One region of the Parafrankia sp. Ea1.12 genome, then DNA from elsewhere that is predicted to be linked to it. Evidence: predicted binding sites of a transcription regulator. Region 1 holds the regulator's gene; each other region holds the start of a gene.
What was found. Region 1 encodes LexA, which represses DNA repair genes until DNA is damaged. Its sites were predicted from a motif close to CGAACNNNNGTTCG; they were not measured.

Region 1 (10,540 bases):
CTCCTGGATCATCTCCGGGTCGAGCGCCGACGTCGGCTCGTCGAAGAGCATCAGCTTCGGCTCCATCGCCAGCGCCCGGGCGATGGCCGCCCGCTGCTGCTGGCCGCCGGAGAGCTGGCGCGGGAGCCGGTCGGCCTTGTCCGCGATGCCGACACGTTCCAGCAGCGCCCGGGCTTTCTCCTCGGCCTCGGCGCGCCTGACGCCGTTCACCCTGCGCGGGCCGAGCGTGATGTTGTCCAGGATCGTGCGGTGCGCGAACAGGTTGAACGACTGGAACACCATGCCGACCTGGGCGCGCATGCGGGCCAGCTCCCGGCCCTCGGCGGGCAGCGGCCGGCCGTCGAAGGTGATGCGGCCCTCGTCGATGGTCTCCAGGCGGTTGACGCACCGGCACAGCGTCGACTTTCCCGAACCGGAGGGGCCGATGACGCACACGACCTCGCCGGCCTCGACCGTCAGGTTGATGTCATTCAGGACACGGTTCTTCCCGAAGGACTTGCTGACGCCTTCCAAGGTCACCAGCGGCATGTCGCCCTCCCGGCTCTTGTGATCGACGGGAGGCGGATGGGCGCGGCGCCAACGGAGACACGCGATCGACCGGAACTGCGGGACGGACGGGCCTGAACGGGTTCCGGCCATCGCATCATGGTCGTGAACATTTTCGAATGCTACGCCCCGATCATCCGCAATGGCGGTGTTCGCTCGGTGGTTTTACCTGTCAGGAACAGGATGTACCACGGACGCGGCGCACCCGGTGGCGGTCCCGACACGTCCGGCACGTTCCGGGGTGAAGCACACGGGCGTGTGTGGGCGCGGCAGGTGCTGGTCGGCCTCATCGGTCCAGCCGTGCGTCGGCCCGGTCGGCCCGCCTGGCCTGGTCGGCCCGCCGGCTCGACTCGTGCCCCCGGGCCCTGCCTGCCGAGCCTGCCGCGAGCGCACGTGCCGCGCCGGTCCCTGCGCTTGACGCGAAGGACGAGGTTCGAAGGAGTCGATCCCGGCGTGTCGAACGGTGTCCGGGTGCGGGCCGTAGGCTGGGTGGGTGAGCGGCCGTAGCTACCAGGTCCGGACGTTCGGCTGTCAGATGAACGTGCACGACTCCGAACGGCTCGCCGGCCTTCTCGAGTCCGCCGGCTACGTTCCGGCCTCGGAGGGGTCCGACGCCGACGTCGTCGTGTTCAACACCTGCGCTGTCCGTGAGAACGCCGACAACCGGTTGTACGGAAACCTCGGTCATCTGTACCCGGCGAAGAAGAGCAACCCGGCGATGCAGATCGCGGTGGGTGGCTGCCTCGCGCAGAAGGACCGGTCGGTGATCCTGGATCGCGCGCCCTGGGTCGACGTCGTGTTCGGCACCCACAACATCCATCGGCTGCCGGTGCTGCTCGAGCGGGCCCGGCACAACTCCGCCGCCCAGGTGGAGATCGCCGAGGCGCTCGAGGTCTTCCCGAGCAGCCTGCCGGCCCGCCGGGCCAGCCATCACTCGGCGTGGGTCAGCATCAGTGTGGGCTGCGACAACACCTGCACCTTCTGCATCGTGCCGAGCCTGCGCGGCGGTGAGCGCGACCGGCGTCCCGGCGACGTGCTCGCCGAGGTGGAGGCGCTGGTCGCCGAGGGCGCGCTGGAGATAACGCTGCTCGGCCAGAACGTGAACTCCTACGGGCGCTCACTGGGCGACCCGGGCGCGTTCGCGAAGCTGCTGCGCGCGTGCGGCCGGGTCGAGGGGCTGGAGCGGGTCCGTTTCACCTCACCGCATCCGCGCGATTTCACCGACGACGTCATCGAGGCGATGGCGCAGACGCCGAACGTGTGCCCACAGCTGCACATGCCGCTGCAGTCGGGGTCGGACGTGGTGCTGCGCCGGATGCGGCGCAGCTACCGCCGGGAGCGTTTCCTCGGCATCGTCGAGCGGGTCCGCGCGGCCATGCCGGACGCCGCGATCACCACCGACATCATCGTCGGATTCCCGGGTGAGACCGAGGCCGACTTCGCCGACACCCTGGACGTCGTCCGTACCGCGCGTTTCGCCGGGGCGTTCACCTTCAAGTACTCCCCGCGTCCCGGCACGCCCGCGGCCGAGATGGACGGCGCCGTCGATCCCGCGGTGGTCTCCGAGCGCTACGGGCGGCTCGCGAGCCTGCAGGACGAGATGTCGTGGGCGGAGAACCGGGCGCAGGTCGGGCGCCGGGTCGAGATCGTCGTGGCAGAGGGGGAGGGGCGCAAGGACTCCGCCACCGGCCGCCTCTCCGGACGCGCCCGCGACGGCCGCCTCGTCCACCTGCTGGTGACCGGGCCGCATGCGCAGGAGGGGCTCGTCCGGCCGGGCGACGTCGTGGAGACCGTGGTGACCAGGGGCGCGCCGCACCACCTGACGGCGGACGGCCCGCTGCTCACCCACCGCCGGACCCGCGCCGGTGATGCCTGGGCCGCCGGCCGCGCCATCGCCGGCGACACCCCGAGCCCGGAGGACCGCCCCGCGGTCTCTCTGGGGATGCCGCAGCTGCGCCCGAGCGCCCCCGCCGCGCGGTGACCCTGGTCGCCGCGGCTGTCTGCCCGCATCCGCCGCTGCTGGTCCCGCAGGTCGCCGGGGTGGACCCGGTCGAGGTCCGCGACCATGCCAGCGCGGCCGTCGCCCGGCTGTGCGCCCTCGCCCCGGACCACATCGTGGTCGTCGGCGACGATGCCGCGGACGCCCACTACGCCGGGTCGGCCGTCGGCTCGCTGGCCGGGTTCGGGGTCGACCTGAGCTTCTCGCTCGGTGCGTCGGGCACGGGTCCGGCCGTGCTCCCGCTGTCGCTCACCATCGGAGCCTGGCTGCTGCGTGAGGCGGGCTGGGCCGGGCGGTGCTCGGCCCGCGGGGTGCCGGCGGCGACCGGGCCGGCGGCGGCCGCCGCGATCGGCGCCGACCTCGTGGCCACCGCGGAGGCGGACGGGTCCCGGCTCGCCCTGCTGATCATGGGCGACGGGAGTGCCCGGCGGACGGTGAAGGCCCCCGGCAGCCTGGACCCGCGGGCCGCCGCGCACGACGCCTCGGTCTCCGCCGCGCTCGCCACGCTGGACGTCACGGCGCTGCTCGCCCTCGATCCCGCGCTCGCGGCCGACCTGCTCGCGCCGGGCCGGGCGTCCTGGCAGGTCCTCGCCGGCGCGCTGCGCCGCGCGACGCCGGGCGACCCGGCCCGCTCCTGGACGAGCCTGGTCCGCTACGACGACGCCCCGTTCGGGGTCGGCTACCTGGTCGTCGGATGGGAGCGCGCGGACGGCACCCGGGGCGACCGGCAGGAGAAGCGGGCCACCGCGCAGAGCGGCCGGTGACCGCGTCCCGTGACGGCGCCGGCCTGACCAACGGTGCCACCCGAGCCGATCAGGCCGGGCCGGTCATCGCGGTCGTCGGCCCGACCGGCGCCGGTAAGAGCGACCTGGCGGTCGAGATCGCCCTCGAGCTCGGTGGGGAGATCGTCAACGCCGACTCGATGCAGCTCTACCGGGGCATGGACATCGGCACGGCGAAGATCCCGATGGTCGAGCGCCGCGGCGTGCCCCACCATCTGCTGGACGTCTGGGAGATCACCCGCGCCGCGGACGTCGCCAGCTACCAGGCCGACGCCCGGCGGGTCGTCAGCGGCCTGCTCGCCGCCGGCCGGGTGCCGATCCTGGTCGGCGGATCTGGCCTGTACGTGCGGGCGGTTCTGGACGATTTGTCATTTCCCGGCACCGACCCGGCCGTCCGCGCCCGGCTCGAGCGCGAGCTCGCCGAGGTCGGGCCGGGGCCGCTGCACGAGCGGCTGACGGGGCTGGCGCCGACCGCCGCCGCGGCGATCCTGCCCGGCAACGGGCGGCGGATCGTGCGGGCGCTCGAGGTCGTCGAGCTCACCGGCACATTCGAGGCAACTTTGCCCGGATATCGATCGATTTATGACGTCGTTCAGGTCGGCGTGGACCGCCCGGACCTGGACACGCGGATCGCCGACCGGGTGGAGCTGATGTGGCGCGCGGGCTTCGTCGACGAGGTCGCGGCGCTCGCGGAGGCGGGGCTGCGCGACGGGCGGACCGCCTCGCGTGCCCTCGGATACGCGCAGGTCCTGGCCGTCCTCGACGGAGCAATGGACTCCATGGACGCGGCCAAACAGGCCACAACAACGGCCACCAGGCGCTTCGCTCGTCGGCAAAGATCCTGGTTCCGGCGTGATCCGCGGATATCCTGGCTGGAATTTCCGGATGTCGCCGCGGCGCTCGCCGAGGTACGACGTCTGGTGGGTTCGCTCTGATATCGGGTTCGCTCTGACGTGTGGCCGGCCCAGCGCCGCGGGACCTTCGCCTGACCCGTCGGCCCGGGTCCCGGCCCATCCCGGCGTCTGGAGAGTTCGACGTGACCGCGCTCGACCTTGCCCTGGTTCCCGCGCTGTACGCCTCGTTCGACGACGGTTCGCTACGCCTGCACTACCAGCCGGACGTCGACCTTCGTAACGGCTCCGTCCCGGGGATGCAGGCGCGGCCCCGCTGGGCGCACGCCGAGTTCGGGCTGCTCGGCCCGGCGGCCTTCATGCGCGTCGCCGAGGCCGCCGGACTGGTCGGCCAGGTACACCAGTGGGTGCTGCGGATGGCGGTCACGGAGGCGCGGACCTGGCACCGGATGGCCGCGGGGACCTCCGTCCGCCCGCCGCGGCTGTGGGTGCGCATCGACGGCCGTCATCTCGCCCGCCCGGAGTTCCTCGCCGAGGTGGAGCGGCTGGTGCTGGGGCGGTCGCTGCCGGCGGGCGCCGTCGGCCTGCAGTTCACCGAGGACACGCTGGCGTTCGCGCCTCCCGCGCTGCCCCGCCTGCTGGCGCGGCTGCGGGACCTCGGCGTCGCGGTGGGCGTCGACGCGTTCGGCACGTGGTACGGCTCGTTGTCCACCCTCGACGTGCTCCCGCTGGACCTGGTGCGGATCGACGGGCAGTTCCTGCGGGCGACGATCCGCGACATGGAGGGCGAGGCGGCCTTCGCCTCCCTGGTGGGCGTGGCGCATCGGCGGCGCATGGTCGTCGTCGCCGAGGACGTCGACACCGCGGTGCTGGCGGACCGGGTCGGCAGGCTGGACTGCGACCGGGTGTCCGGGCCGCTCTTCTGCCCGCCGGTACCGGTGGAGGACGCCCGCATGATCGCGCTCGGCCGCGGCCGGCCGGACAGGTGGTACAAGCCGTCCGCTGAGACCCGGGCCGAGCCCGGCTTCCGGCCGGCGAGCCAGCCCGGGTGGTCCGGCGCCACCCCCGGCCGCCCTGGCCCTCGGCCTGGACGTCCCGGCGACCAGTACGGGCGTCCTGGCGACCCGCAGGGACGTCCCGCCCAGCCGACGCGTTCGGGAGGTACCGCGCAGTCAGGAGGTACCGCGTATCCGGGTGGTTCGGGGCGAGGGGACCGTTCGCGGGCGGCTGCCGCGGGGTGAGCCCGCCGCGGCCGTACGATCGCGGCGTGCGCTTCGTCAAGGGACACGGAACGGGTAACGACTTCGTCATCCTGCCGGATGCCGACGGCGAGCTCGATCTCAGCCCCGAGCTGGTGCGGGCGCTGTGCCACCGGGGCACCGGCATCGGCGCCGACGGGGTGCTGCGGGTCGTGTTGACCGCGGCCGAGCCCGCCGCCGGCGACAGTGCGGCCGCCCGCTGGTTCATGGACTATCGCAACGCCGACGGGTCGATCGCCGAGATGTGCGGCAACGGGATCCGGGTGTTCGCCCGCTATCTCGTCGACGCGGGTTACGCCGCGCCCGGCCGTCTCGTCATCGCCACCCGGGCCGGCCTGCGGGCGGTCGAGGTGCCGACGGGCGGCGACGTCACCGTCGAGATGGGACCGCCCGAGCTGGCCGCCGGCCCGGTGCCGGTCACGGTCGCCGGGCGGGAGTTCGCCGCCGTGCCGGTCTCGATGGGGAACCCGCACGCGGTCTGCTTCGCCGACGACCTCGACCCGGCCGGCCTGGCGCGCCTGGATCTGCGCGCGCCGGCCTATCCGGCCGCCGCCTTCCCCGAGGGCGTGAATGTCGAGGTCGTCGTCCCGGCTCCGGACGGGGTCGCCATGCGGGTCTTCGAGCGGGGCGTCGGTGAGACCGCGTCCTGCGGCACCGGCGCGTGTGCCGTCGCTGTGGCCTGGGCGGCCCGCAATGGCGATGGGCCGCCCGCAGAGGTCGAGGTCGACCTCCCCGGCGGGCGGCTGACCGTCGGCTGGCGGGAGTCGACCGTCCTGCTCAGTGGCCCGGCCGTGCTGGTGTCGGACGGTGTCCTTCGTCCCGACTGGCTGCGCGCGGCGGGTGGCTTCGGCCCGGCGGCTCCCGCGGGCGAGCGGCGTCCGAGCGTTGTCGGGGCCGGCTGAGCGCGGCCGGGGCAGGCAGGGCGAAGTCCCTCGATCTCCCTCGGGGACCCGTAGCGCGTGGGTGCGCCCGGGCGTCGGGCCGGGTGCCCGACTCAGGTCCGCCGATGTCGTCCGGTGGCGGGCGCCGTCCGGTAAAGGGTTCGCGATCGCGGGTACGCCGTGTCACCCTGGGGATGACGGTGTTTCATCGGCCGGGCGAACCCGGCTGATGGGGCGAAAGAGTGCCGTCCCGGCCGGGGCGGACTGGAATGACGCGGTCACCGTGCCGCGTTGAGAACGGATGGTATGAGTCTTCGCGCTGACGCCGCTGTGGCGTCCACCCGGCATCTGAAACTGCACTCGGGCGAAAACGACGGCCACGAGGGTCGTGACGGTCGCGCCGGCACCGCGCTCGCCCTGGCCGAGGCCGACGGGTTCTCGTTCTTCGACGAGGAGGGCGACGGGCTCGACCTGGAGGACCGTGGCGCGCTGCGCCGTGTCCCGGGCCTCACCACCGAGCTCGAGGACGTCACCGAGGTCGAGTACCGCCAGCTCCGGCTGGAACAGGTCGTTCTGATCGGGGTGTGGACGTCGGGCTCGCAGGTCGAGGCCGAGGCGTCCATGGCGGAGCTGGCCGCGCTCGCCACCACCGCCGGCTCGGTCGTGCTCGACGCGCTCGTGCAGCGCCGGGACAGGCCCGACGCAGCGACCTTCGTGGGCTCCGGCAAGGCCAAGGAGCTCGCCGAGATCGTACTGGCGACCGGCGCGGACACGGTGATCTGCGACGGCGAGCTGACCCCCGGCCAGCTGCGCCAGCTCGAGGAGGTCGTCAAGGTCAAGGTGATCGACCGGACGGCGCTGATCCTCGACATCTTCGCCCAGCACGCGACGTCGCGCGAGGGCAAGGCGCAGGTCGAGCTCGCCCAGCTGCAGTACATGCTGCCGAGGCTGCGCGGCTGGGGTGAGTCGATGTCCCGGCAGGCCGCCAGCGGCGGCCGGGCGCCGATCGGTACCCGTGGCCCCGGTGAGACGAAGATCGAGACGGACCGTCGCCGGCTGCGCGCGCGCATCACCAAGCTGCGCCGAGAGCTCACCGGGATGGCCACCGTCCGGGCGACCAAGAGGTCGTCACGCCGCCGCGGTGCCGTTCCCGCCGTCGCGATCGCCGGCTACACCAACGCCGGCAAGTCGTCGCTGCTCAACCGACTGACCGGGGCGGGCGTACTGGTCGAGGACGCGCTGTTCGCGACCCTCGACCCGACGGTGCGCCGGGCCACGCTGCCCGACGGCCGGATCTTCACCCTGGCCGACACGGTCGGCTTCGTGCGCCACCTGCCGCACCAGATCGTCGAGGCGTTCCGCTCGACGCTCGAGGAGGTGGTGGACGCCGACCTCGTCCTGCACGTCGTCGACGGTTCGGCCCCGGACCCGATGGGGCAGATCTCGGCCGTGCGCGAGGTGCTCGCCGAGATCGACGCGGCCGGGGTGCCCGAGCTCATCGTGGTCAACAAGGTGGACGCGGTCGACCCGACCACGCTCGCCGTCCTGCGTCAGGCGGTGCCGGACGCCATCTTCGTCTCGGCGCGGTCCGGGGCGGGGCTGCAGGAGCTGGTGGAGGCGCTCTCGGCGCGGATACCGCACCCGGAGGTCGAGATGTCCCTGCTGGTGCCCTACACCCGGGGCGATCTCGTCTCCCGCATCCACCAGATCGGCGAGGTGCTTCGAGTTGAGCACACCGGCAAGGGCACCGAGGTCGCCGCGCGCGTGCCCGTGGGCCTGGCCGCCGAGCTGGAGCCGTTCCGCGCCTGACGGCCCTGCCTGAACACCAGCCCCGACGGAACACCGCGAGCTGAACACCGCACCGGTCAGACGCCTGACGTCTGACCGGTGCCCGGCCTGCCCGGTGCCGGCCGCGTGCCGGGGATCAGACCCGGCGCATCACCGCCACGATGCGGCCGAGGATGGTCGCGTCCTCGGCCGGGATGTCGGAGAATGCCGGGTTCTCCGGCGCCAGCCACACCCGGCCGTCGCGCTGCCGGAACCGCTTGACCGTGGCCTCCCCATCGATCATCGCCGCGACGATCTCGCCGTTGTCCGCCACCGGCTGCTGCCGGACGACGACGAAGTCGCCGTCACAGATGGCGGCATTGATCATCGACTGGCCGACCACCTTGAGCAGGAACAGAGTTCCCTCGCCGACGATCTCCTTCGGCAGCGGGTAGACGTCCTCGATCGCCTGCTCGGCGAGGATCGGCCCACCGGCGGCGATCCGCCCCACCAGGGGGACGTAGGTGGGCGTGCCGGCCTCCAGCGCCGTGGTCTCGGCGGGTGCGCCGGCCGCCGCCGCGGCACCCGCGCGGGAACGCCCGCCGGCCTTCGCGCCGCCGATCGGAAGCACCTCCATCGCCCGCGGCCGGTTCGGGTCGCGCCGGAGGAACCCCTTCTCCTGCAGCACCTTGAGCTGGTGTGCCACGCTGCTGGTGCTGGTCAGGCCGACAGCCTCGCCGATCTCCCGGACGCTCGGCGGGTATCCACGCCGCTCCACCGCGGACCGGATGACCTCGAGCACCTTCTTCTGCCGCTGCGTCAGGCCCGAGGCGTCCGCGGGGCTGTCGGGAAAATCCCGGACGTTGCCACGGGTGTCACCTCGGCGGGTACCCCGTTCCTGGCTGGTCATCGCTTACCGCTCTCCTGTCGATGCTTCCGCGCGGCGGATGGTGCCACCGGCGGCTGCCAAGGACCGGGTGGTCGACGGCCCGGCTCCGCCAACACCCACCCGGTCGTTCCAATGCTTTGTCCGATTAGTAACTTTTGATCGGTTCGGCTGATCGGTTTGGCAGGGTCCTTCGTGCTCGGTTCATCTCGCACGATCGTCCACAACTGATCGTCCTTGACGGTAGTCGGCCGGTCGCCGAATCTCAAACGTCTGTTCGAGCGTGTCGGGGGAAGTGTGCGTGGCGGCCGTGTAAGAATCGCTCAGGCGTTCGATCGAACGAGTGTTCGCGCCTGGGAGGTTGGCATGACCGACGGTGGCGGTGCGGCCGGTGGGAATGCGTCAGTTCGGCGGGGTCACCCGGTGTCTCGCAGCTGCGCGCTGCGGCAGGGTGCGCAGGTCGCGACGGGTGCGCGGGGGGCGCGCGGCGTGCGTGGAGCCGCGGTGGGCGGAGTCGCCGTCCGTGGCCGCGGGGTGCGGGGGGTGGCGGTGCGCGGCATGGGCCGCGTGCCGGTAGGGCGCCCGGTTCGCTCTCGTGGCGCCCGATGTGGTCTCTCGGGGGCTGCTCCGGCCGCCACGGTGCCGCCCGGTGAGTCCAGGCGGGGCGGTGAGCGGCGATCCGGGGCGTCCGTCATCGAGATGCCCGGCATGTGGTGGCGTGAGGCAGCCGTCGGGCTGGTCGCGGCCGGGTCGGCCGCCGCGGCGCCCGGGCCGCGTCCTGGGCCGAGTGGGCAGTCCCAGCCCCAGCGTCCCCGGCCTCAGCCCCACGCCCGGCCTGAAGCTCGACCTCGACCTCGGGCCGGGTCCCGGTCCCGGTCGCGGGCCGGTGGGCGGGGGAGGCCGGGTGCGCGGCCGCCGCTGCGGCTGACCAGGCGCGGCCGCATCGTCGTGGTGGCGCTGGCGAGCACGCTCCTCGGCCTTGTCTTCTCGTTGGTGCTGGTGACGGCGTCACAGGCGTTCACCGGCGTCCCGGTGAGCTACCGGACGCACGTCGTGCGGTCCGGGGAGACACTCTGGGAGATCGCCCACGAGGCCGCCCCCGAGGCCGACACCCGCGACACCGTCCGCGGGCTCATGACCCTGAACGGCCTCGACACGGTGACGCTCATGCCCGGTCAGGAGCTCCGGCTCCCCTGACCCGGCTTTCCTGCTGCGGCCCCGATGCCCCGATAGCTCGGCGGCCCGGCATGCCCGGGGCTTTCGGTGCGTCAGGTGTTGCGGCTGCCCCACCGAGGGCACGTCCGGCTGGTGTCACCGCCTGTCGTGGCCCCGGCGCGGGCTGGCGAGAACACACCTGAGGACCACATGCGCCGGAGGGGCCGGTGTCGGATCTGTCGGGGGTGTGCGCTACGGTGGACACAACATCTTGTAGTTGCAGCACCGCAAGTCATCCACAGGTTGTTACACAGGTAATCCACAGGGCCTTGACCGTCTGTCCGCAGGGCCGCCGGTCGAGGTGACGGAACCCAGTCGGACGCACCCCGCGGGCGGCAGTGTCAGCCTGCCCGG
Region 2 (10,540 bases), on a different contig from region 1:
ACCCAGCACGGGGGGCAGATCGGCGAGGTCACGGGCTCGTTCACCATCAAGCCGACGGACCGAGGGCAGTAGGCATGAGCGCAACCGACCGGGCGACCAGTTCGGGTTCCTCCGCGCCCGCGGGGGAGACCACCGCGGGCGACGCCGCTTCCGACTCCTCGACCGCGCCGCGCCGACGTCCCGCGGCGCTGTGGGACAGAACCAAGTTCCTGCTCCTGCTCGGCGCGCTCTTCGCCTTCGTGGTCGCGGCGGACGTCTCCGGCAACCCGCTGATGACCTGGGGCGACGCGTTCCGCATCCAGTCGCGGTCGAGCTGGTGGATCCTGGCCCTGTTCGGGCTCGAGGTGGTCCACCAGATCCACATCTTCCTCGGCGAGCGGTCGTCGCGGTACTACGTGTTCTGGACGGACAAGATGTTCGGCCGCGCCGAGCGCCGGCTGCTGCGCTTCAACGACTGGAACCGGTACCGGGCCAGCCGGGCACTGAAGGTCGTGGCCGCGTTCGCGCTGTTCCTGTTCGTCTACGCGCGCATCGTCGACCAGTCCATCTTCGAGGCGACGGTCGGCCTGCCCGGCGCGGCGTGGAAGGCCATCCCGCTCGTCCTGCAGATGGTGCTGCTGCTGGTGGTCGTCGTCGGGCAGTTCGTCGCCATCTTCTGGTTCCTCTCCAAGGGCGGCGTCGAGGTCTACTTCCCCGAGGACATCAAGACCCGCTTCGCCGACGTCTGGGGCCAGGACCACGTCGTCAGCCGGGTCCAGGAGAACGTCTTCTACCTGGAGCGCCCCGAGGAGATCGAGGACAGGGGCGGTTACGTCCCCGGCGGCATTCTGCTGTGGGGCCCGCCCGGCACGGGCAAGACGCTGATCGCCGAGGCGGTGGCCGGCGAGACGGGCAAGCCCTACGTCTTCGTCGACCCGGGCGCCTTCTCTGCGATGTTCATGGGCGTCGGCATCATGAAGGTGAAGTCGCTGTTCCGCAAGCTGCGCAAGCTGTCACTGCGCTACGGCGGCGTGATCGTCTTCTTCGACGAGGCCGACACGCTCGGCAACCGTGGTCAGCTCGCCGGTGGCTTCAGCGGCGGCGGCAAGCTCGGCGCGGGAGCGGCGGCCTTCTCCACCGGGCACAACCCGTTCGGCGTGCCGGTGGGCGCGGAGTCCGTGGACGCCTGCAACGGCTTCTCCTACCTGGACTCGTTCGCCCGGGCCCAGATCGCCCGCGACCACGCCCAGCGCGAGAACTTCGTCATGGGCGGGGGGATGGGCGGGTCCGGTGCCGACGGGACCCTGCAGGCCCTGCTCACCGAGATGTCCGGCCTGAAGAAGCCCCGCGGATTCCTCAACCGGATCGTCCGGCGGACCCTCGGCATGCGTCCGAAGCCGCCGCCGAAGTACCGCATCCTGGTGATGATGGCGACGAACATGCCCCAGTCGCTGGACGAGGCGCTGCTGCGGCCCGGGCGCATCGACCGCATCTACAAGGTCGGCTACCCCAGCAAGGAGGGCCGGATCCGGACCTTCGAGGGCTACCTGGCCAAGGTGCGCCACGAGCTGACCCCGGACCAGGTCGAGCGCCTCGCCATCATGAGCCCGGAGGCCACCGGCGCCACGATCAAGGACACGGTGAACGAGGCGCTGGTGCAGGCCGTCAAGGACGGCCGCGAGATCATCACCTGGCAGGACATGCTGCGGGCCCGGGTGGTCAAGGAGTACGGCCTCGCCGACGACCACGAGCACATCGCCCGCGAGCGGCACAGCATCGCGCTGCACGAGGCCTGCCACGCCGTCGTCGCCTACCGCACCCAGCGCGGACGGGTCATCGACCTGGCGACCATCGAGCGGCGTGGCGGAGTCGGCGGGTTCGTCGCGCACGTCGCGGTCGAGGACCGCATGTTCATGTGGAAGTCGGAGATCGAGGTCCAGGTGATGGTCTCCCTCGCCTCGCTCGCCGGCGAGCGGATGTTCTTCGACGGCGACAACACCGTGGGTGTCGGTGGTGACCTGCGCAGCGCCACCCTGCTGGTGTCGAGCAACATCTCCTCGGCCGCGATGGGCGAGACGCTCGCGTCCCGGCTGAGCATGATCGAGCACCAGATGGGCCAGGCGTCCATCGACTCGGACCGGCCCTTCGGTGAGCAGGTCGAGGCCAAGCTGCGGGAGATCTACGCCCGCACCGAGGCCGTCCTGTCCGCGAACCGGCGTGAGGTGCTGTCCCTCACCCATGCGCTGGAGACCCACAAGACGATCACCGGCGAGGACGTCGAGGCCATCATGGAGGGGACGGTCGGCCCGACGGTCGACGGCCGCCGCTACATGGAACCGGGGTTCATGGCCGTCGCGGAGGACTACCACCGCTCGGCGGTTCAGGCACACCGCGGGATGCACCACGACGATCTCCGGGAGCTTCCCGAACTCGGCCGGGCAGCCGCCCGCGGGGCGCCCCCCGTGCCACGGGCACTCCCGGAGGGCCCCTCCACCGCCAACTGACGTCGCCGCCGCCCCGCCACGGGCACTGGCCGGGCGGTGCCGATCGGTGTCGGTGTTCGGTGGTGTCGGGCGGTGTCGGTGCCGGTCGGAGCCCTGGCCGCGCGCCTACTCGCCTTTTGGTTTTCTTCTCGCCGTTTTGTAGCCAGATTCGGCGGAATCCGGCCCGAAACGGCGAGAAGGGCGCCAAAGGGCGAGCGGGTTCCCTCGATATTCGGGGTGTTTTGCCCGATAGGTGGCGGTCTGGGTAGTCCCGTGGTCGGGGCAGTCCCGCGGTGATGAGGCCGCCTTCGCCTCCTGCGCGGGCGAGACCGCGTGGACGGCTGGTCTCCTCGCGTTCAATCTACGACCCCCGACCTCGGACCCCGACCCGTGATCTCGGACCCCCGAGCCGTGATCTCCGAGCCCCGAGCCGTGATCTCCGAGCCCCGGCGCGGGGTGTCAGACGTCCTGGAGAGCCGGCCCGCGCTGCGGTGCGGCCGCCGCGCTCAGAACACCCGCGACCGGGTTACCGAGCACGGTGTCGGTCGGCGCGGACGCAGTTGGGTCATCCGACATCGCGGTGCCTCCCGCCGTGCCAGCGTCGCCCACTGTGCCAGCGTCGCCTGCCGTGCCAGCGCGGTGTGTGGGGCCGGCGGTGAGCGCTGTGTCAGCGTCTCCTGCTGCGTCAGCGTCGCTCACTGTGCCAGCGATGAGAGTGGTGCCACCGGTGAGCGTTGTGTCCGCGTCGAGCGCGGTGCCTTCTGCGGTGACGATGCCTGTGGCGAGTGGCGGGTCGACGCCTGGCGCGGCCGGTGGTCCGGGGCTGGCCGCGGCCGCCGGGACAGCCTGCGCGCGCGCCGCCTGGCTGCGCAGGGACACCGCCGCGAAGGCGGATCCGGCCAACGCCGCCACGCCGGCCATCGCCAGGCCGGCCCGCGCACCGAACGTCTCGGACACCCAGCCCGCGATCGGGCCGCCGACCGGGGTCGAGCCGAGGAACGCCACCGACCACAGGGCCATCACCCGGCCACGCATCTCCGGTGCCGCGGAGAGTTGCACGGTCGCGTTGCCGGTGGAGATGAACGCGACGCTCGCCGCGCCGACCACCACGAGCGCGGCGACCTCCAGCGCCAGCACCGGGGCCGCGGCTGCTACCAGGGTGACCACGCCGAACACCCCGGAGGTGACCGCCAGGGCCGGGATCCCCACCCGCCGGTGCCGGGCGACGACCAGGCCACCGGCCACGGCCCCCGCACCCATCGCGCCGGTGAGAAGGCTGTACGTCGCGGCCGACCCGGCAAAGGTCTCACGTGCCACGAGCGGCAGCACGACCTGGAACTCGTAGGACAACGCTCCGATCACGGCCATCATGAGCAGCGGGATCCGCAGGCTCGGCGTCCGCATCGCGTAGGCGAGCCCGGAGCGCACCTGCCCCGGTGCCCGCGGCACGGGACGTCGGCGCACCAGCGCCGCGGTGTCGATCCGCTGCAGCGCGATGACCACGGCGACGAACGAGGCGCCGTTCAGCAGGAAACAGCCGCTGGTGCCTACCAGGCTGATGAGGATGCCGGCGATGCCCGGCCCGACGACCCGGGCCGCGTTCATGGTCACCGAGTTCAGCGTGACGGCGTTGGGCAGGAACTCCGACCCCACCATCTCCTGGACGAAGCTCTGCCGCGCCGGGTTGTCCACCGCGCTGGTCATCCCGATCGCCGCCGCGACGGCGGCGACCATCCACAGCTGGGCCGTGCCCGTCAGGTCCAGGACGCCGAGCAGGACGGCGAGGGAACCGAGAATGATCTGGGTGGTGATCAGGAGCCTGCGGGTGTTCGAGCGGTCGGCGATCAGCCCGCCGTAGGCGCCGAACAGCAGCACGGGCAGGAACTGGGCCGCGGTGACGAGCCCGAGTTCGGTGCCGGACGCGCCGAGCGACAGCACCAGCCAGCCCAGGGCGATCATCTGCATCCAGGTCCCGCAGAGCGAGACCACCTGACCGCCGAGGAAGAGGCGGAAGTTCGGTACCTGTAGGGCGGCGAAGGTGCCTGTGGACGACAGCGCCCGGGTGCCTGCCTCCTCCGCGCCTCCTGCGCTCGTCCTCGACGTGACCTGGTCCGAACGACTCATGCGGTGCACCTCCGAGGTTCACAACACGCCCCGGCCGATATTTATTTCGCGCAGCTAAGTATTTCGTGGGCGGGTGGGAACGAGGGTGGAGCAGGGTGGCTCGGGGTCGCGGATCGGTCATGTATCCGGGCCGCGGCTTGGTGGCTGGGTGATGATGCCCTAGCATTCGAACATGTGTTCGACAGTCTCGGTGTGGCCGGGTGGGCAGGCGCTGCCCGCAGGCGGGGCAGGGGCCGCCGGTAGGGCAGGCCCCGTCGGCAGGGCCTGCGGAGGTGGCGGGCGCGTGGGGTGGCGCCGCACACGGGGCGTTCAGTGAGTGGAGTGCGGGTGTCGGACAAGGAGGCGGCTGTGAAGGATCTCGACGCGCAGGTGGCCCGGCTGGCGGCCGTGGATCCCGGAGAGGTGCCGGACGCCGAGCTCGCCCTGCTGGTGATGGACGTGCGCCGGCTCGTCGACGCCACCGACGCCTGCTGGGTCCGTCTGCTCGCGGAGTTCGACCGGCGCGAGCTGTGGAACCTCGACGGTGCCCGGTCGGCGGCCGCCTGGCTGCGCCGGGAGTGCAGGCTTGTCCACCCCACGACGACCTCGGCGCTTACGGTGGCGCGCGCGCTGCGATCCCTGCCGGTGACCGCGGAGGCCTTCCGGACGGGCACGATCAGCTTCGACCACGTCCGCGCCATCGCCCCCGCGCTGGAGGCCGCGCGCGGCGAGCTCGCGCGCAGCGCCGACCCGATCTTCGCCCGCGCGGCCCTGTGGATGAACCCCCGTCAGATGGGCAACGTCGTCCGGACGTGGATCCGCCTGGCCGAGTCGGAGAGCCCACGTCTCCCGGGCGGGTCTGAGCCCCCTGGGTCGTGACGGGCCCACTGCGCCGGGCGGGCCCACTGCGCCGGGCGGGCCCGGTGGGCCGCGACGGCGTCCGGTGGCGAGGCCCGGGAGCACGGGCCGGAGGGCGACAGCCCCGAGATGAGACGTGGCGGCCGGGGGAGTCCAGAGACTCGCCCGGCCGCCACGTCTCGAAGTCCAGCGCCGCTGAAGTCCAGCATCGTCGAGGGCCGGAGCCGTCGAGGGCCGGCGCCCCGGCCGGCGGGCCGGGCGGAGCGGGAGGAACTACAGAGGGATGTTGCCGTGAACGTTCTTGTCCACCCGGGCCGCGGCGACCGCGTCGGCGAGCGCGGCCGCGACCGCCCCGCGGGTCGTCGCCGGTGTGACAACCGCGTCCACCACGCCCAGCTCCACCGCGCGGTCGATCCCGCCGACGGTGCGGACGTGCTCCTCGGCCAGCTCGGCCATCACGTCCGGGCGGCGCTGGGCGGGCACCTCGGCCAGCTGCCGGCGGTGCAGGATGCCGACCGCGGCCTCCGCCCCCATGACCGCGAGCTGCGCGGTCGGCCACGCGTAGACCGCGGTCGCGCCCAGGCAGCGGGCGTTCATCGCGATGTACGCGCCGCCGTAGGCCTTGCGGGTGACGACGGTGACCCGGGGCACGGTGCACTCGGAGAAGGCGTAGAGCAGTTTCGCGCCGCGCCGGACCACACCCTCCCACTCCTGGCCCACGCCGGGCAGGTAGCCGGGGACGTCGACGAGCACCACGAGCGGGATCCCGAACGAGTCGCACATCCGCACGAACCGCGAGGCCTTCTCCGCCGAGAGCGCGTCGAGGCAGCCACCGCGGCGCAGCGGGTTGTTCGCCACCACGCCGACCGTCCGCCCGCCGAGGCGGCCGAGGGCCGTGACGATGTTGCGAGCCCACTTGGGGTGCAGCTCGACGACCTCGTCGTCGAGCAGGCCGGCGACGAGCGGTCGCACGTCGTAGGCGCGGCGGGGGTTCTCCGGCAGCAGATCGCCGAGCTCACGCTCGGCGACGTGGCCGATGGAGCCCTGGTCGGCCAGCAGCGCGGTGATCGCGCGGGTCCGGTCGAACGCGGCGTCGTCGGTGTCGCAGGCGAGGTGGACGACACCGCTGCGGGTCGAGTGGACCTCGGGGCCGCCGAGGCTGTCGGCCGTGCACTCCTCGCCGGTCACCGAGCGGACGACGTCCGGGCCGGTGACGAAGACCTTCGCGTCGGGCCCGGTGATGACCAGGTCGGTGAGCGCCGGGCCGTAGGCGGCGCCGCCGGCCGCGGCCCCGAGGACCAGCGAGATCTGTGGCACCCGTCCCGAGGCGCGGACCGTCGCGGCGAACACCCGGCCGACGCCGTCGAGCGAGGCCACACCCTCCTGCAGGCGGGCGCCCCCGGAGTGCCAGATACCGATCACGGGGCAGCTCATCCGGACGGCCGACTCGATCGCGTGCACGATGCGCGCGCAGCCGTCCCGGCCCATCGCGCCGCCCTGGACCGTGGGGTCGGTGGCGAAGGCGACGACCTCGTTGCCGTCGACGAGGCCCTGGCCGGCCACGACACCCGAACCGTCGGCGGAGGCGAACAGCGAGAGCGTGTCCGGGTCGAAGAAGCGGCTCAGCCGCGAGACGGGAGTTCGGGAATCGGTGCGGTCGATGGTGGACAGACTCACCGTAGGTCTCCTTGGTTGAGCGGTATCAGCCTGCTCCTGCGCAGATGGCGGCCCCGGTGCGGCCACCGTGAGGTGTTTCCTGGCCGGGGCTTGGATCCCGGCGAACCGTCCCGGCGCCCCCGGGCGTGCCGCCGCCGCGGCGGCGGCACGGTCTTCCCTCGGGGCGCCGGGCGTGCGTCCTACACCGTGAACGCGAGACAGACGTCGTGCCCACCGAACCCGAACGAGTTCGACAGGCCCGCGCCGGTGCCGAGCTCCCGGTTGTCGATGCTCACGACATCCAGGGCGATCTCGTCGTCGAGCGCGTCGAGATTGCGCGTCGCGGGGACGACGCGCTCGCGCAGCGAGAGCAGCGTGACCACGGCCTCCAGCGCGCCGGCCGCCCCGAGCAGGTGGCCGGTCATCGACTTGGTCGAGGTCACCGCGATCGAGTCGAGCGCGGAGCCCAGCGCCAGCCGAAGCGCGATCGACTCGGCGACGTCTCCGGTCGGGGTCGACGTCGCGTGCGCGTTGACGTGGATGACGTCCTCGGGCTCCAGGGAGGCCGAGCGCAGCGCCGCCCGGATCGCCCGGGCCGCGCCGGCACCGGTCGGATCCGTCGCGGCCACGTGGTAGGCGTCCGAGCTGATGCCGGCGCCGGCGAGGGTCCCGAGGACCCGCGCGCCGCGTGCCTGCGCGTGCTCCGCCGCCTCCACCACGATGACCGCCGCGCCCTCGCCGAGCAGGAAGCCGTCCCGGGCCTTGTCGAACGGCCGTGAGGCGGTCTCGGGAGCGTCGTTACGCCGGGAGAGCGCCTGCATCTGCGCGAACCCGGCGATCGGCAGGGCGGCGATCGCCGCCTCCGTGCCGCCGGCGATCACGATGTCCGCCCGGCCGGCGCGGATGATGTCCAGCGCCAGCGCGATCGCCTCCGAGCCGGACGCACACGCGCTGACCGGCGCGTGCACACCGGCCTTGGCACCGAACGCCAGGCCGACCGTGCTCGCCGGGCCGTTTGGCATCAGCATCGGCACGACGTGCGGCGACACCCGCCGAGCCCCACGCTCCCGCAGCACGTCGTGCTGGTTGAGCAGGGTCAGCACCCCGCCGATCCCGGACGCCACGCAGACGGCGAGGCGCTCGGAGTCGACTTCCGGGGAGCCCGCGTGGGCCCATGCCTCCCGCGCGGCGACCAGCGCCATCTGCTGGCTGCGGTCGAGAGTTCTGGCCTCGACGCGGCCCAGCGGTGGCTCGACCGCGAGCGGGGCGGCGATGTGGACGGGGAGCTGTTCGACCCAGTCCTCGGTCAGGCGACGCGCGCCGGAGCGGCCGGAGAGCAGCCCCTCCCACGTGGACGGCACGTCGCCGCCGAGGGGAGTGGTAGCCCCGAGGCCGGTGACGACGACCTGCCTGGGGGTCGGGGTCACGCGGCGACACCCGCCCGCTGGATGTACGAGACGGCGTCGCCGACGGTCTTGAGGGTCTTGACGTCCTCGTCCGGGATCTTCACGCCGAACTTCTCCTCGGCCGCGACGACGACCTCGACCATGGAGAGCGAGTCGACGTCCAGGTCGTCGATGAAGGTCTTGTCCGCGGTGACGTCGGCCGGGTCCACACCGGCGACTTCCTCGAGGATCGCGGCGAGGCCGGCGAGAATATCGGTTTGCGACATGGCTTTCCTCCTGTGCGTTACGGGATCAGCGTTCCGGCCGAGCCGGTGGCTGGACGGGCGGCCCGCGCGGGCAGCTCCGTCCGGCGGTGGTGCGGGGCCCGGTCGCGGCACGGGTGGCCGCGGCTCGGGCCGGGGTACTCGGGGGCAGCGGAGTACCTGGGAGAAATGTGGTGCTCGGGGACGTCGGTGCTCAGGGGCATCGGACGACCTGTCCGCAGTAGGTCAGGCCGGCGCCGAAACCGAACAGCAGCACCGGATCGCCCGAGACGACCTCGCCGGCTTCCATCATCCGGTCGAGCGCCAGCGGGATGCTCGCCGCGGACGTGTTGCCGGAGTCCACCACATCGCGGGCGATCGGCACGTCGGGGACACCGAGGCCACCCGCGAGCGCCTCGACGATGCGCAGGTTCGCCTGGTGCGGCACGATCGCGGCCAGCTCTTCGGGCGCCACACCGGCCCGGTCGCAGACCGTGCGCAGGGTGGGAACGAGCGAGATGGCCCAACGGAACACGGCCGGGCCCTCCATGCGGAACGAGTTGTCGCCCCGCCCGGGAACCTGGATCGCCTCGGGCCGCGACCCGTCGTGGCCCCAGACAGCCGGGCCGATGTGATCGGTCTCGGCGGCGCCGATCACGACCGCGCCGGCGCCGTCCGCGAGCAGGATGCAGGTGGAACGGTCACTCCAGTCGGTGTAGTCGGAGAGCCGCTCGGTCGCGACGACCAGCACGTGCCGGGCGCTGCCGGCCCGCACCATGTCCGCCGCGGTGGAGACGGCGTAGCAGAAGCCGGCGCACCCGCCGTTGATGTCGAAGGTCCCCGCGGCCGACGCGCCGAGCCGGGCGGCGACCTGCGGCGCGGTGCCCGGGATCTGGGACGGCGCCGTGCAGGTCGCCCCGATCACGGCGTCGACGTCGCGGGCGGCCAGCCCGGCGGCGGCCAGCGCCTTGTCCGCGGCGCTGACCCCCATCGCGACCGTGGTCTCGTCGTCGTCGGCGATCCGCCGGGTCGAGATGCCGGTCCGGGTGCGGATCCAGAGGTCCGAGGTGTCGACCTGCCGGGTGATCTCGTCGTTGGTGACCAGCCGGCCCGGGCGGTAGGTGCCCAGCCCCAGCAACCGCGCCCCTGTCATGAGGTCGCCCCGACCAGGGACTCGGTCTGGGTCGGCACGGCCACTCCGGCGGGGGGCAGGTACTCGGCGACGAGCTCGCGGGCGGCGTCCAGATCGGCGGGCGTCTTCACCGCGACGATCTTCGCTCCCCGCAGCTCGCGCCGGGCGATGCCGGCGAGCGTGCCGGCGGGCGGCAGCTCGATCACGGCGGTCACCCCGGCCTCGCGCATGGCGGCCAGGCACAGATCCCAGCGCACCGGTGCCGCCACCTGGGTGACCAGCCGGGTGAGGAGGTCGGCGCCGTCGTGCACCGCGGCGCCGTCGGCGTTGGAGAGCTGGCCGAGGACCGGAGCCCCGGGCCGGATGCCGCCCGCGACGGCGCGCAGCGCGTCGCCGGCCGAGGCCATGTGGTGGGTGTGGAACGCGCCGGCTACGGACAGGGGCCGCAGCTTCGTCTTCGGTGGCGGGGAGTCGGCGAGTTTCGCGAGGTCCTCGAGCGTGCCCGCGGCGACGATCTGCCCGGCGCCGTTGCGGTTCGCGGCGGTGAGGCCCATTCCCTCCAGCGCCGCGGCGACCTCGTCCGGGTCGCCACCGAGCAGCGCGGTCATCCCGGTGGGGGTCCGCGCGGACGCCTCGGCCATCGCGCGGCCCCGCAGGCCGACGAACAGCAGCGCCGACTCC
Region 3 (10,540 bases), on a different contig from region 1:
TGCTCGGCGGTGGCGAGCAGCACCTTGTCGATCGACGTCTCCGGCCCGAGGTGGGCACCCTCGCAGAGGTGGCGCTGGGTGGCATGCGAGCGGCAGCGGATGGTGTGCAGCGCCAGGTAGGCCGCACCCAGATCCGCGTCCGCCTGATCACCCGGCACGGTCGTCTCGGTCACCAGCCGGTCGAGCCGGGTGAACAGGTGGGCGACCCTGTGCCAGAAGCAGGTGGAGCGCTCGTGCGGGAGCAGGTCCATCGCCATCTGCCAGCCGTCGCCGGGCTTTCCGAGCATGCGGTCGCCGGGGACGACCACGTCGTCGAAGAAGACCTCGGCGAACTCCTCGACACCGTGCATCATTTCCAGCGGGCGGACGGTGATGCCGGGGGTGTCCATGTCGACGAAGAACGCCGTGATCCCGCCGTGGCCCGGCGCGGTGCGGGTGAGCAGCACGCAGCGCTCGGAGTACTGGGCCAGGCTCGTCCAGACCTTCTGCCCGTTGACCACCCAGTCGTCGCCCCGGGGCTCCGCCCGGGTGGACAGCGACGCCAGGTCACTGCCCGACCCCGGCTCGGAGAACCCCTGGCACCAGCTCTCGGTACCGGACAGCAGCAGCGGCACCATCTCGGCCGCCAGCGCCGGCGACGCATAGGAGATCATGGTCGGGACAAGTACCTCGACCATCGAGTAGATGCCCGGTTCGGCCAGACCACGGCTGGCCACCTCCTCGCCAAGTACGGCGCGCAGGACCGCCGGGCCACCGAGGCCACCCACCTCGGCGGGCCAGCCGTGACGCATCCAGCCCGCGTCGTACAGGGCGCGACGCACCCGCGCGAGCTGAGCCACCTGCCCGTCAAGGGAGTGGTCAGGTCCTGGGGTCAGGTCGTTCTCGGCAAGCCACGCCTGGAGATCCGACCGGAAGTCCGCGACGTCCATCTCACGCGACCTCGGCGCGGAACACGGCAGCTACCGTTACGGGCTGTCGGTCTGCGAACTCGGCAGGTATCGGCATCGCGGTCCTCCCTGACCCGGCGGCGGAGGACCCGGCGCGGACGGCGGAGCGTACGACGCACCAGTCATCGGCGGCCGGCAGGGCTCCTACACACCACCCGACTCCTGGCCGCCCACCCCATTCGATTCTCACTGGATGAGAAGAAGATTCTTTTCGGTGAGAGGAAGCTATCACTACACCACGCCTCCCGTCACCGCCGTCACGAGCTCTTACCCTCCCCTGCGCCGGGACGGCAACCCTGCCCAGGTCCCAGGCGTGCGCCAGCCTTCCTGGAGAGATCTTGATGGCTGGACTGGGACGGGAGCAAAGCGTGACGATCGGCGGCGAGCAGGTGCGTCTGCTCGCGCCGTGCCGCATCGACGACCTGGAGACGATCTCCCAGTTCAAGGAGGAAGCCCGCGAAGCGGTCCACCGGACACGGAGGCCCGCGCGATGCTCCGCACGGTCCGTCGACACGTCGTATCCGATAACCCGTACCTCAAAATTAATGCACCCCATTTTCTCTTCCTACGCGCGTATCGACTTCGAGATATGTGTGGGGGTTGGTGATGCTGGTTCGCCCGAGAGGGCTGACCCACACGAAGGTCCCTTCCTCTGGTTGGGTGACTTTCCAATGGCCGCGATGTTTCATCCGGTGGTGTCGGCGGCACAGCGGGCCGAGGTTCCTGGTGAGGGTCCGCCCGTCCTCGGAGAAAGGTATGGTGTGATCGGTGTCGGTGCGCTGTGAGGGTCGGGTGCAGCCCGTGAAAACGCAGGTTCGGTTGCGGGCGCGAACATGGCGGACCTGCGCGGTGTTAGGGAGACGCCGGTCGGCGACCTCGACCAGACGCCCTTGTGAATCGGTCAGAATCCGCCGCCAGGTCGAGCCGGGCCGGTCGGCCATCTCTCTGGCGATTCGAGCGGGGATCGGGCCGTACCCCGGAATCTCTCCGGGGTCGTCGGACAGGCCGATCAGGGTCGTCACAGGTACGACGACCTGAATCTCGCACGGCATCGGCGCGGCGTGGCTGCCTCGGCCCGTGAGCAGGTCGACCAGCACGTCGGCACGAATCTGGTCGCGGGTCCGGTCATCCCCCACGGACCTGTTGTCGCTGATGGAGCGGGCAGCCTGATCGATCCGCCGGTAGCAGGCCTCGGCGTCCTCCGCGGGAAGGACGGCGCCGAGCGAGCTTGTCCCGTCCTCGTCGGGCGAGACCCACACCCGCCGGTCCTTGCGCCGGGTCTCCGCCCGGTCCGCCGCCCCCTGCGGGTCGACCTTGGCCACGGCGCGCCGGCAGGCATCGGTGAAGGCACGCCGGTTCGGTCGCGCTCCTCCGGCGAGCACACACGCCTCGACCTCGCCCGCGGCGCGATCGTCAAGCGGGTGCACCGCCTTCTCCAGTGCGTGCAGCCGTTGGAGATCCAGAACTCCCGCCCTGAGTGCGTCGACCGCGGCCGGGAGACGCCGGGTGACCGTGCAGGCGAACGCCATCTGGGCCGTGGCCGACTGGGGCGAGACCGCCATCGCGGCGGCTACCTCTTCTGGTACGAACTCGTCGGACATCAGCGACTGCCCGGCGCCCGGCGGGAGCCGGAGGGCTGCGAACTGAGCCAGCAGGGTCAACAGACCCGCGTGGCCAGCCGCGATCACGCGCACGACACGAGAGATCTCCCTGAGCAGATCGCCTGCCTTCATGTCGAGCGCCTCGCGGGCAAGGAGGCCGCCGCCCGTCTCCCCCGCGTCTTCTTCTGGGCCGGCCGAGTGCGCCGTCGGCCTTCCGGTCACGGTGGCAGCCTCATCTCCGAGTACGGGCCGGCGGGCTGACCCGGCGGATGTGGCAGCAGAACCGGTCCTGGTACCGGGCGCGTGAGCGACGGTGCGTCGCCCACGCGGCGACGCACCACACCTCGAGCCGGGAACAGAGGTCACGGTGTCACCGCCTATCCATCAAACCGTTGGGATCGAACGTGCGTTCGACGCTATGGCTGGCGGGCGGGGAGAACAAGTGACTCGAGAGAGAGACCACGCCAAGTTCACGCAATCCTGCATATCCATCAGGCAATCTCGCGTGGTCGCAAAAATGGTATCGACAGATTTCCTCGAGCCTTGACTACGACGCCACTCGTGATACCTTCGAGATGTCTCAGGGCTCCCGAGAGCGAGACACTGAACATTAATTTTAAAATAGTGATCGATTCCCGAAGGCGCTAGGAGTCTGCTGACTCACCGGCAGGCAGCCGTCGGAAATCCTTGCGTACATCGTCGGGTGCGCGGGCGATGCCACGCTCGATATGATGCGCCGCCGACGAGTTCGGTTTTCCGTCCACCGTGATCGCCGTGAAGACCCACGCGGTAGAGGACGCCCTGCTACCGCTCCAGCGTTCCGGCCCGACGGGTGCCGGGCCGGAACGCACGGTCAGAGAGTCCGGAAGAGGCCGCCGTCGACGAGGATCTGCGCGCCGTTCACATAGCTGGCCGCAGCGCTCGCCAGGAAGACGCAGACGCCGACCATGTCTCCGGGTGCCCCAATCCGCTTCATCGGATTCATCTCGCCGGCCAGGCGCTTCGCGTCCGGGCCCCAGGCCTTGGTTATGTCGGTGTCGAACGCGCCGGGAAGCACCAGGTTCGCGCGTACCTTGGGCGACCACGCGCCGGCCAGCCCGAGAGTCAGGGCGTTGAGGGCCGCCTTCGCCATGGCGTAGGGGAGATCGCTCGCGTTGGGGCGCAACGAACCCGCCGTCGTCACGTTGATGATCGACCCGCCGTCGCCGGCCGCCATCCTCGATCCCACGAGGGCGCTCAGCCGGAACGGGCCGCCCGCGTTCACCGCGTGGACCTTGTCGTAGAGCTCCTGGGTCACCGAGGTGAGGGTGTCGTAGACGGGGGACATCCCTGCGTTGTTCACCAGGACGTCGCAGCGGCCGAACCTGTCGTAGACCGCGTCGGCGAGGCGGTCGCAGTCGTCCCACCGGCCGACGTGGCAGGCGACGGGAAGCGCCCGCCGACCGGTCTCGGCCTCGATCTCGGCGGCCGCGGCCTGGCAGGCCTCGATCTTGCGGCTGGCGACGACGACGTCGGCGCCGGCCGCGGCGAGCCCCCCGGCCACCGCGCGGCCGATCCCCCGGCTGCCGCCGGTCACGACGGCGACCCGTCCGGTGAGGTCGAAGAGCTGGTCAGGTGTCTTCATCGTGTCGTCTGCCACCGTGCGAGTCTCGCCGATCGGCCGCTCGCATGGAGCGGGTCACCCCCGTGGACGAGGTCGACGGCGAGCCAGCGCGGACCGTGCCGCCGCGCACGCCGGTGGCACGCCGATGCCACTGCTCCCGGCCGCCGCACGCCACCCGCCGGCGCTCGGGCCCTTTGGCGGTGTTCAGGCGACGACGTCCGCCGGCCGGCGCCCGGTGGACGCCCGGACCACCAGCTCGGGTGCCAGCACGACCTGGCTGTGCTCATGTCCCGCGCGGTCGCGCGTCTCCGCCAGCAGCAGCTCGGCGGCGGTACGTCCCAGCAGCTGGCGCGGCCGCGCCACGGAGGTCAGCGGAACCGCCGCCACGGCGGCGAGCTCGATGTCCTCGTAGCCGGCCACGGCGAGATCGTCGGGGACGCGCAGGCCGAGCCGCGTCACCTGCTGCAACAGGCCGAGGGCGACCATGTCGTTGGCGCAGAGCACGGCCGTGGGACGTCCGCTGCCGGACAGACCGGCCAGTCGTTCCCCGGCCCGGCGGCCGGCGGCGACGTCGGCGCCGCGGGTGTCGACCCGCAGCAGGCTGTCCGGGTCGGCACCGGCGTGCAGCAGGCCGCGGCGGGCGCCGGCGAGCCGGTCGGCGACCCGCCACTGACCCGGGCCTCCGACGAAGGCGATCCGGGTGTGGCCACTGTCTAGCAGATGGGACACGGCGAGCTCACCGCCGGCCACGTCGTCGACCGTCACCGAACAGATCCCCGGCCCGCCGGCGCGGTCGACGAGCACGACCGGTGTCCCCCGCCGCGCCAGCGACACCAGGGGCTCGTCGACCTCGCCCACCGGAGTGAGAAGGACTCCCTCGACGCGCTGCTGTTCGAGCAGGCTCAGGTAGGTCGCCTGCCGGCGGGACTCCTCGCCGCTGTTACACAGGAACACCGCCAGCTCGGCGCGATCCGCGACCTCCTGGACACCGGCGCCGACGTCGGCGAAGACGGGATTGGCGGTGTCGGGCACCACGTAGGCGAGCAGCCGGCTGCCGCCGGCCCGCAGTTGCCGCGCGGACTCGTTGCGGACGAAGCCGAGGGTGGCGATCGAGGCGAGCACCCGTTCCCGGGTGGGCCGGGCGACCAGCTCCGGCCGGTTGAGCACGTTCGACACCGTGCCCAGCGACACCCCGGCGTGCGCCGCGACGTCCTTCACGCTCGGAACGTCCGTCCCGGCCATCGCGCCCCCTCCGGTCGTCCCTGGCCCTTCCCCCGATTGTCGTCCGGATCTCCCCACGGTTGGCGTTGGCCATCTCGATGGCCTCAGCCGACGGTCGGTTCCTGGAAGACGTCGGGGATGCCGTCGGCGTCGCGGTCGACGGCCTCCCGCTCCGCCAGCCGGCGGTACACCCGGTTACGCGCCCGCAGCACGATCGAGGCGAGCAGTGCCGAGGCCAGCGAGCCGATCAGGATGGCGGCCTTGACGTGATCGTTCTCCGCTGTGTCGGCGCCGAAGGCCAGCTCGCCGATGAGCAGGGAGACAGTGAACCCGACTCCGGCGAGCACGGCGACGCCGGCGACATCCCACCAGGACAGGTCGGGGTCCAGCTCGGCCCGGGTGAACCGGGCGAGCAGGACGGTGGCACCCATCACCCCGATTGGCTTGCCCAGCAGCAGACCCATCACCACACCCAGGCCGGCCGGATCGGCCAGCGCGGCGCCGACGCCGCCGCCCGCGAGCGAGACCCCGGCGGCCATCAACGCGAACACCGGAACCGCGACGCCCGCCGAGACGGGACGCCAGGCGTGTTCGAACCGCTCGGACATCCCGGCGTGCTCGCCGGAGCGAGGGCGGGCCGGCACGGCGAACCCCAGCAGTACCCCGGCGATGGTCGCGTGCACCCCCGAGGTGTGCATGAGGGCCCAGGCGACGAGCGCGAGCGGGATGAGCAGCCACCAGCGGGTGACGCCGCGGTTCACCAGCAGCGCGAACACCGCGATGACCGCGAGGGAGCCCGCCAGCGGCGCGGGGCTGAGCCGGTCGGTGAAGAACACGGCGATGATCACGATCGCGAGCAGGTCGTCGACCACCGCCAGCGTCAGCAGGAACGACCGCAGCGCCGCCGGCAGATGCGTCGTGATGATCGCCAGCACCGCGACCGCGAAGGCGATGTCGGTGGCCGTCGGCACCGCCCAGCCCTCGGGGGAGCCGTCCACGGCCAGGCCGTTGACCAGCGTGTAGATGAGCGCGGGCACGAGCATCCCGCCAAGGGCGGCCACGATGGGCAGCGCCGCGCGGCTCGGTGATCTCAGATCGCCGAGGACGAACTCGCGTTTGAGCTCGAGGCCCACCACGAAGAAGAAGATCGCGAGCAGCCCGTCGGCGGCCCAGTGCTCCAGGTCCAGATGCAGGTGCAGGGACGCGGGGCCCACGCCGGTGTGGACGACGGTGGCATAGGCGTCCCGCCACGGTGAGTTCGCCCAGACCAGCGCCACCACGGCGCCCGCGAGCAACAGCAGGCCGCCGACCGTCTCACTGCGCAGGACCCGGGCGACGTACCGTGCCTGCGGCCAGGTCGGCCGGGCCAGCAGCCGCGGCCGGGACACCGACGAGCCGGAGCCCGAGGCAGGGCCGGGCGCGGGGGCTGGGGGAACGCTCGGCATCGGCTGGTCTCCTCGGTCGGCGCGGTCGCGCGGCGCCGCCCCGACCTCACGAAGGGTGACCATCCTGAACCGGTCGTCCCTGGCTGTGAGGGCGCGACGCGCCACCTCGCCGACCAGACTTCCCGGCACACCGGGACCGATCCTACCGAGCGCACCGCGACGCTGCCGGCCAACCGGGCGCGCCGCTGGATCGAGCCCGGATCCGGCGGACCGCGGCGGTCAGCGCGACCGCGGCGGCGCCCAGGACGTAGCCGCCGGGCCGGACGTAGACGTCCTCGACGGCCAGGTCCCGGAACAGCGCCATGTACAGCACATACGGGCCGACGGCGACCGCCGCCCATTCGAGCCGGCCGGCGAGGACGGCGAGCGCGACCAGCAGCACCCCGTACCAGGGCTGGGCCGGAGTCGCGACGAGGAAGGCCGCCCCCACCAGCCACAGCGCGCCACGCTCCACCGGCAGGCGGGCGGGCTCCGAGCGCCACACCGCGAGGACGACGCCGGCGAGCACGGCGCCCGCGGCCACCTTCGCCGCCGTCCCGGTCAGACCCAGCAGGCCCAGCAGGAGGAAGCGGTGTCCCTGCGCGTAGCCCTCGACCGACAGGTACTTCGGCAGGAAGCCGACCACGTCCGTTCCCACGACCGCCACGTGCGGCAGATAGGACAGGCCGACGACCGCGGCCGCCGCGCCGAGGACGGCCACGGGGCGCCGCCGGGCGGCGGCGGGCAGCAGCAGCGCCGGGTAGAGCTTCACCGCCACCGCGGCGCCGAGCAGCGCGCCGGCCGCCGCCGTCCGGGTGGTCGGGCGCGGGCGCGGGCGTGGACGCGCACCGGGCCGCGCGAGCAGCGCCAGCGCCGCGACAGCGAAGATCACGGCCAGGACGTCGACATGGCCGTCCATGCCGATGTCGATCCCGGCCGAGGGCCCCCAGGCGTAGGCCGCGGCCAGGCCGGGATGGTGGCCGAACCGCGGCAGCACCCGGATCAGCAGGCCGGTCAGCAGCAGCGACAGCACCGCGGCATAGAGCTGGATCTTGTTCTCCCGCGGCGGCCCGGGCAGGTGGTGGACGGCCACGAAGTACGCCTGGGCCACCGGCGGGTAGATCGTGTGCGCGGTCGGGTAGTTGATCCGCGTGCAGCCGGAGCCGCGGCCGAGGGCGGCACAGCCCACCGGGTCGGGCCACAGCCAGCTGTCGCGGAGCCCGGCCAGCTCCGCGGAGTTGGTCGCGTGGTGGTACGGGTCGATGCCCGCGGCGGAGACCTTGCCGTCCCAGGCGTAGCGGTAGAGGTCGTCACTCATCCGCGGTCCGGAGGTGAGGGCGAGGAGGTGCACGGCCACCGCGCCGACCAGCAGCACGGCGGTGACACCGCGTCGGGGCGCGGCCCGGACGAGGGCGGCCACCGCGGCCAGAGCCAGCGCCCACCAGCCGAGAGCCAGGTAGAGGACGGCCGGCCCGCCGGGCAGGGGCCCGGGCTGCGCGATCACGGCACACTCGGTGGCGAGCGCGCCGGCCAGCAGGACGACCGCCACAGCCAGCCATCGGCGCCCGGCGCCCGGCGGGTCGGCGGCAGCCGGCACCGGCCCCTCGTCCCGCGCTGGGCCGCCGAGACGGATCGCGTCGTCTCGGGTGCGGTGGGGGCTGACGGCCATGGGGCCAGCGTGCCCACGCTCAGACCCGCCCGGGACGACCGGCGCGCGACATCCTCGAATCGTAAGGAGATGATCAGCGGCCACGGCGGGCCGGCGTGCCTACGGTGCGCGCGTGGATCTCATCGACCGCGAGCTGCCGGCGCCACCGGAGCGGCTGCGCCGCGGGCCGTTCCGTCCCGGCGCCTTCAGCAGCCGCCTGCACGACCCGCGGCTGGCCTCGCTGCTCGGCATCTGGCTCGGGGTCGCGTTCGGCACGGCGTTCGCCACCGGACTGGTCTCGCACTTCATGCAGCATCCGCCGGGCTGGCTGCAGTGGCCGTCCCGGCCGGCGTGGCTCTACCGGCTCACTCAGGGCGTGCACGTCGCCACCGGGCTCGCGTCCGTTCCGCTGCTGCTGGCGAAGCTGTGGACGGTCTACCCGCGGTTGTGGGAGTGGCCGCCGGTGCGCACCGTCGCGCACGCCCTGGAGCGGATCACCATCATCCCGCTGATCGCCGGGGCGATCTTCCAGCTCGCGACGGGCATCGCGAACATCGCCCAGTGGTATCCGTTCCGCTTCTTCTTCACCGTCACGCACTACTGGGTCGCCTGGATCACGATCGGCGCGCTGGTCGTGCACATCGCCACGAAGATCGCGGTCGTCCGGGCCAACGTGGGGCGCGGGCGGGCCAGGCGCGCGGGACTCACCGACCGTGTGAGCCAGCCCGAGCCGGCCGGCGACGGGCTGTCGCGGCGCGGGTTCGGCCTCGCCGTGGGCACCGCGGCCGGTGTGATCACGGCGACGACCGCGGGACAGTTCGTCCCGGGCCTGGGTGGCACGGTGCTGCTCGCGCCGCGCCGGCCCGATCTCGGGCCGCAGCACCTGCCGGTGAACCGGACGGCGGTCGCGGCCGGCGTGCTCGCCCTGGCCCGCGACCCCGGCTACCGACTGACGGTCGGCGGCCCGCGGCCGTTCACCCTGTCCGCGGCCGAGCTCTTCGCGCTGAGCCGGGCGACGGTGGATCTGCCGATCACCTGTGTCGAGGGGTGGGCGGCCGACGCGACGTGGACGGGGGTACGGCTCGTCGACCTGTTGGAACGGGCCGGGATACCGGCCGGCGCGACGGTGCGGGTCGAGTCCCTGGAAACCCGTGGCGGCTACCGGGCCAGCGAGGTCGACCCGCCGCACGCGCGTGATCCCAGGACGCTGCTCGCGACCCGGCTCGGCGGCGAGCCGCTCGACCTCGACCACGGCTATCCGGCGCGGCTGATCGCGCCGAACCGGCCGGGAGTCCTGCAGACAAAGTGGGTGCACCGGGTGGTGATGCTGTGACCGGCCACGACGCCGACGACGCTGCCGAGGCCGGGGCCGGAGCCGGAGCCGGAGCCGCTCCGAGGCGAGGCGGCGGCCTCACGCGGCTTGCGGTGGCGCTGACGGCGCTCGGCGGGCTCGCGGCACTCGGCTACGGGATCGACGGACTGCTGAGCGAGACACGGGCCACCAATCCGCACAACTCCCTGCGGTGGCTGATCGCCGGCGTCCTGGCCCACGACGTGCTGCTGGTGCCTGCGGTCGCGCTGGTCGGGCTGCTGCTGAGCCGCGCCGTCCCGGGTCCGTACCGGGCGGTGGTCCAGGGTGCGCTGATCGTCTCGGGCTCGGTGGCGGCGGCGAGCCTGCCGCTCTGGCGGGGCTACGGCGGCACCCCCGGCAACGCGACGGTCGACGCGCTGCCCTACGGGCGGAACCTGCTGATCGTGCTCGGGGCGGTCTGGGCCGCCGCCACGGTCATCATGGTGTTCCGGCGACGGCGGTCCCGGCGGTCACGGCGGTCCCGACGGACTGGACCGGCTCGAGGCATGTGACGTACCGACTCGCCCGCTGCCGCACCTCGGTCACGGTGAGCCCGGCCTCGGCCGCCAGCGGGCCGATGCCGTCCACTCCCACGGCGGCCCAGCGGAACGGCGCGCTGGCGAGGGCGGCGGTCTCCAACGTGGTCCAGTAGCACTCCGTCGGCCGTCCGGGGCCGTCGACCTCGACCAGGATCCTGCCGCCGGCGGCGAGCAGCTCCGCCGCCCGGAGCAGCAGCCGCGCGGGA

Region 2: the regulator LexA is predicted to act here: its motif matches at 4,754-4,767, upstream of FMEAI12_RS14165 (DUF222 domain-containing protein).
Region 3: the regulator LexA is predicted to act here: its motif matches at 2,948-2,961, upstream of FMEAI12_RS05595 (HNH endonuclease signature motif containing protein).

The regions. Positions count from the first base shown of each region.
Region 1 is NZ_UBIZ01000160.1:954-11,493, reverse strand. Features, by position in the region: gene FMEAI12_RS04405 (amino acid ABC transporter ATP-binding protein) at 1-528, opposite strand, end outside; gene miaB (tRNA (N6-isopentenyl adenosine(37)-C2)-methylthiotransferase MiaB) at 1,040-2,527, shown strand; gene FMEAI12_RS04395 (hypothetical protein) at 2,524-3,309, shown strand; gene miaA (tRNA (adenosine(37)-N6)-dimethylallyltransferase MiaA) at 3,306-4,262, shown strand; gene FMEAI12_RS04385 (EAL domain-containing protein) at 4,364-5,419, shown strand; gene dapF (diaminopimelate epimerase) at 5,446-6,339, shown strand; gene hflX (GTPase HflX) at 6,625-8,127, shown strand; gene lexA (transcriptional repressor LexA) at 8,243-8,995, opposite strand; gene FMEAI12_RS04365 (LysM peptidoglycan-binding domain-containing protein) at 9,920-10,168, shown strand.
Region 2 is NZ_UBIZ01000288.1:22,040-32,579, forward strand. Features, by position in the region: gene FMEAI12_RS14150 (hypothetical protein) at 1-72, shown strand, start outside; gene FMEAI12_RS14155 (AAA family ATPase) at 75-2,483, shown strand; gene FMEAI12_RS14160 (MFS transporter) at 2,922-4,586, opposite strand; gene FMEAI12_RS14165 (DUF222 domain-containing protein) at 4,914-5,444, shown strand; gene FMEAI12_RS14170 (acyl-CoA carboxylase subunit beta) at 5,697-7,100, opposite strand; gene FMEAI12_RS14175 (beta-ketoacyl-ACP synthase II) at 7,280-8,506, opposite strand; gene FMEAI12_RS14180 (acyl carrier protein) at 8,503-8,751, opposite strand; gene FMEAI12_RS14185 (hypothetical protein) at 8,769-8,951, opposite strand; gene FMEAI12_RS14190 (beta-ketoacyl-ACP synthase III) at 8,942-9,880, opposite strand; gene FMEAI12_RS14195 (ACP S-malonyltransferase) at 9,877-10,540, opposite strand, start outside.
Region 3 is NZ_UBIZ01000181.1:84-10,623, forward strand. Features, by position in the region: partial or broken gene FMEAI12_RS05590 (acyl-CoA dehydrogenase family protein) at 1-929, opposite strand, end outside; gene FMEAI12_RS05595 (HNH endonuclease signature motif containing protein) at 1,490-2,770, opposite strand; gene FMEAI12_RS05600 (SDR family NAD(P)-dependent oxidoreductase) at 3,402-4,172, opposite strand; gene FMEAI12_RS05605 (LacI family DNA-binding transcriptional regulator) at 4,356-5,393, opposite strand; gene nhaA (Na+/H+ antiporter NhaA) at 5,477-6,817, opposite strand; gene FMEAI12_RS05615 (glycosyltransferase 87 family protein) at 6,960-8,465, opposite strand; gene FMEAI12_RS05620 (molybdopterin-dependent oxidoreductase) at 8,578-9,777, shown strand; gene FMEAI12_RS05625 (hypothetical protein) at 9,774-10,307, shown strand; gene FMEAI12_RS05630 (class I SAM-dependent methyltransferase) at 10,234-10,540, opposite strand, start outside.